Regions from separate parts of the Cellvibrio polysaccharolyticus genome, predicted to be linked through region 2. Evidence: riboswitches for the same ligand, from Rfam matches in the RefSeq annotation. Region 2 holds a riboswitch; the other holds the start of a gene.
What was found. A riboswitch is a leader RNA that binds a small molecule or an ion and turns the genes downstream of it on or off. The one in region 2 is predicted to bind thiamine pyrophosphate.
Positions count from the first base shown of each region.

Region 1: linked by a shared signal. The riboswitch ahead of thiD (bifunctional hydroxymethylpyrimidine kinase/phosphomethylpyrimidine kinase) and the one ahead of C4F51_RS13425 (3-oxoacyl-ACP reductase) in region 2 are both predicted to bind thiamine pyrophosphate.

Region 1 is NZ_PRDL01000001.1:3,790,781-3,796,292, forward strand. Features, by position in the region: gene thiC (phosphomethylpyrimidine synthase ThiC) at 1-997, opposite strand, end outside; gene thiD (bifunctional hydroxymethylpyrimidine kinase/phosphomethylpyrimidine kinase) at 1,053-1,898, opposite strand; TPP riboswitch at 2,009-2,097, opposite strand; gene C4F51_RS15985 (TolC family outer membrane protein) at 2,581-3,960, shown strand; gene C4F51_RS15990 (cation:proton antiporter) at 4,127-5,512, opposite strand, start outside.
Region 2 is NZ_PRDL01000001.1:3,157,768-3,163,279, forward strand. Features, by position in the region: gene C4F51_RS13415 (sigma-70 family RNA polymerase sigma factor) at 2-517, opposite strand; gene C4F51_RS13420 (cellulase family glycosylhydrolase) at 748-2,232, opposite strand; TPP riboswitch at 2,473-2,569, shown strand; gene C4F51_RS13425 (3-oxoacyl-ACP reductase) at 2,616-3,401, shown strand; gene C4F51_RS13430 (GNAT family N-acetyltransferase) at 3,420-3,854, opposite strand; gene C4F51_RS13435 (FxLYD domain-containing protein) at 3,896-4,384, opposite strand; gene C4F51_RS13440 (efflux RND transporter permease subunit) at 4,733-5,512, opposite strand, start outside.

The DNA of each region.
Region 1 (5,512 bases), 630 kb from region 2:
CATAGCGCAGCAAGACACCGGCGTGAATGGTGAAGTAATCCACGCCCTGCTCGGCTTGTTCAATCAGCGTATCACGGAAAATTTCCCAGGTCAGATCTTCCGCAACACCGTTTACTTTTTCCAGCGCCTGATAAATAGGCACGGTACCAATCGGCACATGGGAATTACGGATAATCCACTCACGGGTTTCGTGAATATTTTTACCGGTGGACAAATCCATCACCGTATCGGCTCCCCAACGGGCGCCCCAGGTGAGCTTTTCCACTTCTTCTTCAATAGAAGAACCCAGCGCAGAATTGCCGATATTACCGTTGATTTTGACCAGAAAATTACGGCCAATAATCATCGGCTCCAATTCGGGGTGGTTGATATTGGCAGGAATAATCGCGCGGCCACGGGCAACTTCTGCGCGCACAAACTCCGGGGTAATCTCTTCCGGGATGCTGGCACCGAAGCTCATGCCGGCGTGCTGCTCTTTTAAAATACCCAACTCACGGGCTTGCGCCAGCGCCATATTTTCGCGGATGGCGATGTATTCCATCTCCGGCGTGATAATACCCTGTTTGGCGTAATGCATTTGCGATACGTTTTTGCCCGGCAAAGCGCGACGAGCCTGACGGGTGAGGTTAAAACGCAAGTGCGCCAGCTTCGGATCGTCGAGGCGCTCTTTGGTGAAAATGGATTGGGTGTCGGTCAGTAATTCGGTATCGGCACGCTCTTTGATCCAGCCGGTACGAACATCCGGTAAACCGGTACGCAAATCAATGGTTACCTGCGGGTCGGTATAGGGGCCGGAGGTGTCGTAAACGCGCACCGGTGGATTTTTTTCGCCGCCGAAATCGGTGGGGGTATCGTCCAGCGTAATTTGACGCATCGGCACACGGATATCCGGGCGTGAGCCGGTCACATACATTTTGTGCGAGCCGGTAAACGGCTGCACCGAGGCTTTATCTACCTCTGCGCTCTGGCTGAGAATCTTTTCCGCCTTGGCATTCATCATTCATCTCCTCGGTTTTTTATCTTTAAATAATAGTTTTAATAAGCTGTGTTTTTTACGCCTGGTGCCAGCGATAAAAATGGTGCACCGGCCCCGAGCCGTTACCGATGTGTAATGCATCGGAATGGCGAATGGCCTCGTGGATATAATCTTTGGCTTCTGTCACGGCATCTTTCAAAGACAGGCCTTTCGCCAGACCTGCCGCCACCGCCGAAGCGAGTGTGCAACCGGTGCCGTGGGTATTGCGGGTTTGCAAACGGGGTTTACTCAACCAGCAGGCTTCGCCAGCCGCCGTGAGCAGCAAATCAGTCGCTTCCGGTTCCTGCACATCGTGCCCGCCCTTGAGTAGCACCGCTGTAACACCCAACGCCAGCAAACCTTCGGCCTGACGAAGCATGGCATCACGACCGCTCACCACCCCGGTGTTCAGCAGCGCAGCCGCTTCGGGCAAGTTGGGAGTAATCAGCGTGGCGCGGGCGAGTAATTTGCGCATTTGTTCCATGGCATCTTCGGCCAGTAAACGGTCGCCACTGGTAGCAACCATCACCGGGTCAACGATCAGCGGCAAGTGCGGGTAATTGGCGAGGGAGGACTGCACAGTGGCAATAATATCGGCGGTGGCCAGCATGCCGGTTTTAATGGCGCGCACCGGAATATCGCTCAGTACCGAGTGAATTTGCTGTGCAACAAAATCGGGAGGAATGGGCAAAACGCCTTGCACGCCCAGGGTGTTTTGCGCCGTCAGAGAGGCAATCACGCTACAGCCAAAAACGCCGAGCGCAGAGAAGGTTTTCAAATCAGCCTGAATACCCGCGCCGCCGCCGCTATCGCTACCCGCGATGGTGAGCGCAATCGGTGTAACAACCGAGGGATTACCGGAAAAATGTTGTGTGGATGTCAATGTCCGCTCCAGAATAACGATGGCGCAGGACAGACAGCAGGAGCGAGCGGCTCATTAAACAATCAATAAGTCCAGCTCAAATCAGACAGGATCTGACGTCGTAATAAAAGACGCTCGTGACTCTCGTTCCCTACGCCGGTACTAACCGGATCAGGTGTGCGGGTATTTCTCAGCCTAAATAGCACCCCGACAAGATGGCTGGCAGTCTAGAGAAGTCTGGCAAGGCTGTAAAGGCAGGCATGCGCGACAGCTTCTACTGACAGCCTGCGGCAGGCGCCGCTGTCATTATTGGTAGCCAGTTTCATGCTGGCGCGCTGAAGATGACACAAGGTTTTGCAGAGATGTCCGGGCTCTTTTCAGCCCGGACTTTTTTAGCCTGGGCTTTTTTCAGCCCCAGCTCTTTTCAACAAGGTGCATCCATTCACCGGGGTTCGGCGTCATAACCAAGGCTGCACCTTGATACAGGCGCGCCAGCACAGGGGTCGACAATAAAAACCGGGCTGCTGACGCGGCTTTTGCCCGAGCTGTGCGTCATAGGGGTAAACAACCCTGGTGAAGGTCATGACAATCATCATGTTTACTCTTTTTAACGGCTCAGGTTAGAGTGTCATCTCGACCCGCTATGGCCAAACCTTTACACTCGACCGATTGGACGATTTTATTAGCCGGATACGCCACCCACATGAAAATATTCTCTAAAAGAACCACATTTTTCCTGCTTGTCAGCAGTCTGGCGCTTGCGCCCATTACCGCTTCCGCTGAAACCCTGCTCGATATTTACGAGCTGGCTTTGACCAACGATTCGCAATTGAAAGCCGACCGGGCAGCCTTTGAAGCCGGCCAGGAATACCGCACTCTCGGGCGCGCCAACCTGCTGCCACAAGTTATTGGTAGCGCCAGCTATAGCGAAAGTGACTCCGACGTTCGCGACCGAATCGGCAACACCGTTACCCGCAGCAGTGATCGCACCCGCAGCGGCTGGACCGTTTCTCTGGATCAGCCCTTATTTAATATGGCCTCCTGGTACAGCTACCAGCAGGGCATCAAACTGTCCGAACAGGCAGAAGCCCAGTTCGGTGCCGATCAGCAAAGCCTGATTGTGCGGGTGGCCAATGCTTACTTTAACGTGCTGCGCTCGATTGATACGCTGGAAGCCACCATCGCCGAAGAAAATGCGCTGGAGCACCAGCTGGAACAAACCCAACAGCGTTTTGAAGTAGGCCTGACCGCCATTACCGAAGTGCATGAGGCCCAGGCCGCTTATGACAGCGCCACCGCCGCCACCTTCGAAGCTCGCGGTGCGCTGGGCATTGCTTATGAAGCGCTGGAAGTACTCACCGGCCGCAGCCACGACCAGGTTGCGCCACTGGCAGCGGATTTTCCGGTCGTTGCGCCGGTACCGGCTGACCGCCATCAGTGGGTAGAATTCTCGCTGAAAAATAACTACGGCCTTAAAGCAGCACGCCTCAGCGCCGATGCCGCCGGTGAAACCGCCAAAGGTGCTCGCTCCGGTCACCTGCCAACCGTTTCTGCATCGCTGTCTTACAGTGACAACCGTGAAGATGGCGACCAGTTCGGCGCGCCTTTTGATACCCGCACCGATGGCAGCACCATCGGTATCAATTTGAATGTTCCGCTGTACAGCGGCGGCGGCACCTCCAGCCGCACCCGCCAGGCCTATGCGCTGTTTACCCAGTCACAGGAAATTTACAACAACACCCAGCGCAATGTGATTCAGTCTGCCCGTGCGTTGCACCTGTCAGTTGAGACCGGCGTATCCCAGGTGTATGCCAGAAAGCAGGCCATTGTTTCCAGCCAAAGCGCTTTGGAAGCAACCCGCTCCGGTTATGAAGTGGGCACCCGCAACCTGGTAGAAGTACTGCAATCACAGCGTCAGCTGTACCAGGCGCGCCGCAACTATGCAACCGCGCTCTATGACTACATCATCAACACCATTCAGTTACGTGAAGTGGCCGGCATGTTGACCCCCGCCGATGTGCAGGAGATTGATCGCTGGCTGGAAGCCCAGGCACCGGTTAACCGCAACCAGTACATTCAGTAAGCCATATACTGACACCATAAAAAAACGCTGGCCTCCGCAAGGAGCCAGCGTTTTTTTATGGTCACTCCAACATCCGTTTAGTGTGTCCCCACCTTAAAGGTGACTTCTGCCAAGTGATACTTAATGAACTACTTTGTGTTTATGCCACCAAACAGGTCAACGCTATTTAACCAATGGTGAAACGATGCCGGATTTCGTCTTCATCGGCTTCGTTAATCAAACCATTTTCATGCAGATAGGTGAGCGCAATCGAACCGGATGCATCTAAAGAACATTCTGCCAACCGGATCAAATGAGGCTCCAGTTCATCGCGATACGAACCCAGCAGCGCGTCCATTTTCGACGAAGATTGCTCTTTGTAACGCCGATAACGCTCCAGAACCTCGTCACAAATGTTACTTATAAAAATAGGCCGGTCAAAAGAACCTTGCATGCTATCGACCGTCATCACAGCCTTGCGCGCCATGATCATTTGAGCACGATAATATTGCAGTTTTTCTTCCCGACTGAATTCATTGGATTTTTTGGAAAGCATTCTGCGAGAGAAGTTGACCAGCCGGTCAAAAACATCCCTCGAGTCGATATCCAGTTCAGGGTTGATAGCGTTATGTTGCGCACCTTCAATTTTCTCCAACTGCAACATTAATTTGCCATGAATTTTCCGATAAACATTTTCATTAACTTCACCGTTCACATATAAACGTTTCAGCGCCGTCAATTCAACACGAACCATAATAAAATGCAGCGATTGAACAAAAACGTTCGACCCGTAACGTTCGATAAGGCTGGCGCGCTCTGTCTCGGCGGTGGCTATTTTATGGTTCACCTGTGCCACCAACCGCACATAATGCTCGTAGCTGATAAATCCTTTTTTCAGATATTCCTGCAAGCGGGAACGTTCGGTTAACAAAAAGTAGACCCCCAGGTCTGACTTCTGTACCACCGAAAGCGGATTATGATCCTCAATGTGATAACGACGCATCATGGGTCCGATAAGAGGCGCCTTGACGAACAAAGTAGCCAGAATGCAACCAATCGTCAGCGCCAGCAAAAAGTCTCTCGGGGAATGCTCATAAGTCCAGCCTTCAATGGTAAAGCCTTCCGGAATCATCAATACGATAATGATGGATAGCGCTCCACGGAGGCTTGCCCATGACATCAACTTTTGCCAGCTGAGCGGGATTTTCTCTTCCACGCCGCTCATGTTCAGCGGCAGCACCACACAGTACACAGAAACCATTCTTGCAAAAGCAACAACCAGCACCCCGATCAAAATAGGCAACCAGAGATCGCTGAAGTCCACCCCCGAACTGGCAAAAAGCAAGCCGGCTAATAAAAACACCAGCGAGTTGACGATAAAAGCCATGTGCTCAATCAGTTTGCTCAGATATTCGTCTACCTTGGGGGCGAGAATATTGCGGGAATAATTGCCCATAAACAGCGAGGCGACCGACGTAGCAATAATCGAAGACACATGAAAGTATCCCAAATGATTGATCACCTCAGTCGTAATGAACACCAAATGCGCAGAAATGATTAATAAGGTTACCGT
Region 2 (5,512 bases):
TTCATACCGGCAAATCACCCATGGCAGAAAGGCACAATATCATCGCCTGTTTCATGTCCCGTTTAACGGTTGCCAAAGACACCTGCATGCGCTCGGCAATAACCGGATAGGTTAAACCTTCAATTTGCGAGAGCAAAAAAACGCGCCTTACCCGTTCGGGCAAAGCGTCCAGCAAGGCGTCGATTTCCTGCAGCGTTTCCAGCAAAACATGGGATTCTTCCGGCGAAGGCACCACTTCGGCAGGAAGGCTGGCAAGGGTTTCCAGCCAGGCTTTTTCCAGCGCCTGGCGTTGATACCAGTTCACCAGAATGCCGCGGGCGACGGTGGTAAGCCAGGCGCGGGGTTCCCGTAACTGCGAAAGATCGCGCGTCAGAGCGCGCATAAAGGTGTCTTGCGCAAGGTCTGCTGCCTGAGCTGCACATCCGAGTTTTTTGCGCAAAAAATGCAATAACCAGCCATGGTGTTCAGTATAAAGTGCCGCAACCTGATTGCGGTTCAGCGGATTAAGCTCCGCCATATCTGACTCCAACCGGTACAAGCCGGAACTCACGAATAAGAATAGTTATCAATTCTATCGCGTCCACTCACCCCCGGCAATACGTGCACAACCAGCGACCTGAAAAATATCCGCCGCCGGATTACAGGCAAAAAAAAGCCGGAGGGGTTTCCCCTTCCGGCTGCTGGCTGACCGAATAACCGTAATATTTTGTTTTGGATTGTTGTTTTATGGAACCGGTAAAGCGTTCCTTATTTTTTGGAAACTGTTGCCTTCACGACATTGGATGCTGGCGACTCGCCGCTTTCGTTGCGAGCAAACACCCGATAGAAATAGGCTTTTCCGGCTTTCAGCTTGTCGTCATCTTTAAATAACGGCTGCTGCGCCGGATCGAACTCCAGCTTACCATCAGAAACCTTGTCTGCAATAGTTTTCCACGGGCCTTTTTCAGATTCAGCACGCTCAATGCGATAGGTACGTGCCAACGGTGCGCCCATCCAGTTAATCGCAACCGTCGGGTTGGCGATATCCCGCAGTTTCGGCGCTTCCGGCGTCGGCAACGGCGGGGCTTCTTTCAAACCGGCCATTTGCGCCTGCGCCTTGCGAACCAGATCAACCACCGCCTGCTCTTCGTTAGCCTCAGCTTCCGGGAAACCGGGCAAACGATAACTGTAGTGGCCGGTGTATTCCTTGTGCCAGTAGAAACCGCCATCGTGACGGTGACCACGCCAGCCCCAGATAAATGCACCGGCGGCACGCGCACCTTTGTGCTCGGCGTTTACGGCGGCTTGCATAATATCATTCAGGCCTTTGGCATCTTTCAAACCGAACTCGCCAATGAAATACACTTTTTTGGCATCAATCGCACGCAAGTCTTTATGAACCTGTTCAGGATCGTTGTTGTTATTGGTGGTGTAAAAGTGGTTGGAAATAATATCCACGTTGGGGTCATCCAGTGATGACTCAACGATTTTCAAATAAGTACCATCCACAAATAAATGGTTCTTATCCAGCGACTTCACAAAGGCTGCGGTTTTTTGCACAAATTCGTCGGTGCTGTCTTTCAGCTCGTTACCACTCTCCCACGCCATAATGGCTTTTTCATCGCGGTATTCGCGACCGGTGATGGTATTTTTACGGGTAATGACCTGCTCGATAATATGCAAATAGGCCGCGTAGGTTTTGCTGTTCAAATCATGCAAGGCGGTTTCCGGCTCATCGTAAAAGGCTGCCAGCTGCTCACGACCGCCCCACCATTTCCAATGGTCAATAAACGGCAGAATCAAACGCAAACCGTGCTCGTCGGCCAGCGCGATCATACGGTCATAATGCACCATTGCAGCTTCGTTCAAACGTGGCATACCGCCAGCGGTTTCCGGCTTGAGAACATGGGTTTCGCGCTCGCAGGCAGCGTCCCACGGGGTTTCAATAGAGAGCACGTACACGCGCATGGCCTTGTGGCCGCTGTATACCAGAGACTTGATCCAGTTTTCCTGCTCGTCGGCGGTGGGCCATTTGAAGTACTGCCCCCAACCGCGCGGATCAGCTTCACACACGCCACGGGAGTCATCTTCAATACGATGCAGTTCCGGCGCATGGATACCGGCAAACCGGAACTCCTGATCGCCATCCATCAGGCGATGGCCATCGCGGGTAATAAAGTTATCAAACGCCAGCGCAGGCAAGGCCGAAAGCGCGCCAAACGTCAGCGCAGCAGCCAGACAAAGTCTCTTCATAGGGCTTCTCTTATTGGTTGTATTCATTCTCAGTACGACATGTAACCGGTTTCAGATGGCAAGATTATCATTCATAACAACCAGATGCCACGCCTGGTTGCCACAAGAAATGTAAACCGATGATCTGCGCAATATAAAGACCATCGCCCAGCACTCAAGCAAAGACCCAAGCGCGCAATAATCATAATGACGTATCAGCCTGAACTTATGCGAATCATTCGCATTTCATGATATGGTGACTTTCCTGACACGGGGTGTTCTGATGAACAGGGCTGAGATGATACCCGTTGAACCTGATTCAGTTCACACTGACGAAGGGATGTCCATGCTGTTGGTTGCGGTGCATCTTTTCGTCCCGATTTTTCTTTGGCGGAACTTATTGCATGAGCACACTCTCCGGAAACTCACTCCCTCTTGATGAACAATTGGTGCTGGTCACCGGCGCTGGCCGTGGGCTGGGTGCACACATTGCGCGCGCATTTCTTGGTCATGGTGCCAGCGTAATTGTGAATTATCTGAATAGCGGCACCGCCGCAGAGCAACTTGCCCATGAAGCACCTGGCCGTGCGCTGGCGATTCAGGCAGATGTCAGTGATGCCAGCGCCGTTGCGAAAATGATTGAACAAGCGGAACAGCATTTTAAAAAGCGTGTTACCACGGTGGTCAATAATGCCCTGCCCGCCTTTCAGTTTAATGGCGATGCCCGCCCTCACGCGGATGCATTGAGCTGGGGAGATTTGCATCAGCAATTTGAAGGTGTTGTTCGCGGTGCGCTTAATACGGTGCAAGCGGCCTTGCCCGGTATGCGTGAAAAAGGGTTTGGTCGGGTTATTAACATTGGCACCAACCTGTTTCAAAACCCCGTTGTGCCCTACCACGATTACACCGCGGCCAAAGCTGCCCTGCTATCACTAACTCGCACGCTTTCGCAGGATCTGGGGCCAAGTGGTATTACCGTGAACATGGTGTCCGGCGGATTGTTGCGCACCACCGATGCATCAGCAGCAACACCGGAAGCGGTATTTGATTTTATTGCAGCCAGCACGCCGTTGCGCCGGGTAACCACGCCGGAAGAGTTTGCTGATGCAGTGTTGTTTTTTGCATCGCCCTGGTCGCGTGCGATTACCGGGCAAAATCTGGTGGTTGATGGCGGGCTGGTGAAAAACTGACGGACTTTAAGGTCGTGCTTAAAAGCACGACCATTTCATCTCAAAGGTTTTCTCTGTTTCCGAGTCAATAACAAAGTTCAGTGCAGAATAGAGTTTAAAAGCAGGATTGTTTTTATAAACGCTTAATACGATTGAAACCTTCGATAACCGGGCTTCATTCTGTAATCTCGCAATCAAATCTCGCCCGATGCCGCGCCCCTGATATTCAGGCAGCAGCTGTATCTGGATCAAATCCCAAGGCGCGGAATCTCTCTGTACTTTAAATAGCCCGATATCCTTATTGTCAGCCTGAATGATTTTCGCAGACTCAAAATGAAAGTGAACTCTATCCAGGTGGTTATCTTGCGACACGTCAATGCCTTCTCGCAGGATATGCTCATTCATCGTGGCATTGCGCAAGCGAAGTAAAAATTCTACATCACTCTCCTGTGCATCCCGCAGAGTTACGTCCATGATTTTTGCTGATATTTAACTGATTACAGATAAGCCACATATTATTGTCGATGATAATGAGCATCGACAACAGAAATTTTGTAGTATTTATAGTCATTCAACTGAAGAGTTATGGGGTGGCCGCAAGACATTTTAAAATTGATAGTTTCACCAGAGCGTAACAGCTTGGTAACATATTCGCTGCATTCCTCAATAAACTCACCCGCCTCATTAAAAAGCTCGGCTTTGATGCCAACAGCAGACCAACTGGCATCACCTTTGTTTTCAATCGTACCTAACAAGGTAAACTCCTGCGAATTAATTCTCTCACGGGAAACGGATAACTCTAATAAAGCAGTTTCATCAAACTCCCGAAATCTTGTTTTTCTTTCCGCCTCCCACACGGCATCGCGCGCCTTTGCTTCTTCTTCAAAGTGCTTTTCCATATAGAAGAAAGATCCTGAACTAATTGCTACGAGTGCCAGCATAAAACCGACACCGTATAAAAATCCATTAGCTACTTTGATGCCGGATGCTTTAATAAAACTCATAAAATTTCCTTATATTCTTCAAAAAATAAAATTACACAGCATCCCAATGCTGCTCTTTATCCAATGTAGAAGGGTGTATGGACGAATGTAAAAGATTGATCAGAAGAAGAAAACTTCGGCAGGAAACTAACCATTTTCTTTTAACTCGCCCGCTACCCTTACCGGATTACCGTTCAAGCCAGCGATATTAATCATCCAGAAAACAAATGCAAGTGATTTTCATTACCCAAGCTAATGTCAAGTAGCACCAACGGTTATGCAGTCGCATTTTTAACGAGTTTTAAATGCATCAACCAAACCATCCCTGGCCTGGCTGTATAAATTTAATACGTCGGGCGCTGCGCGGGCTTAATCGAGCGATACTCTTTTGCCGGCATTCGCCGGTGTGAGCAGCAAATACAATGCAGGGACAACAAACAAGGCAAGGATGGACACAGAGATGAGTCCGAAGATAATTACCAGCGTTAGCGGGCGATAGAAGGCGCTGCTGATGGCCAGTGGAATCAAACCGACGATGGTGGTTAATGCCGTGGTGAGCAGTGGTCGTAAGCGCCGGGCGGAACCGGCAGCGGCGGCTTCGGGGATGGACATGCCTTCTTTTAAAAAGCGGTTCATGGTGTCGACCATAATAATGCCGTTGTTAATGGCAATACCGATCAGTGATACCAGACCGATCATGGCGAAGAAGGAAAAGGTAATGCCAAATATCCAGAAGCCCAACGCGGTGCCGATGATGGCAAGCGGCATGGTGGCGAAAATAATAAACGCCTGACGGAAACTGTTAAACAAAATTACCAGCACGCCCACCACCAATACAACCGCAATAATCAACGCAATTAATGCTGAGGCAAAAGTCTCATTGGTATCGGCAGATTCGCCGCCGATAACCGCGCGATAACCGGCTGGCCAGTTTTGTTGCAGCTCATCCAGTTTGGGGGCAACATCGGCCATCACTTCGCCCACGGTACGCCCTTCATTTTTTGCCATTACCGAGATGGCCCGCTCGCCATTCACATGCGACACCGCGATTGCCGCTTCGGATTGCACCGGCTTCAGCAACTGATTCAGGGCCACCGATCGGCCTTCACTGGTAAACACCCGCACCCGAGCCAATTCTTCGGTGTTACG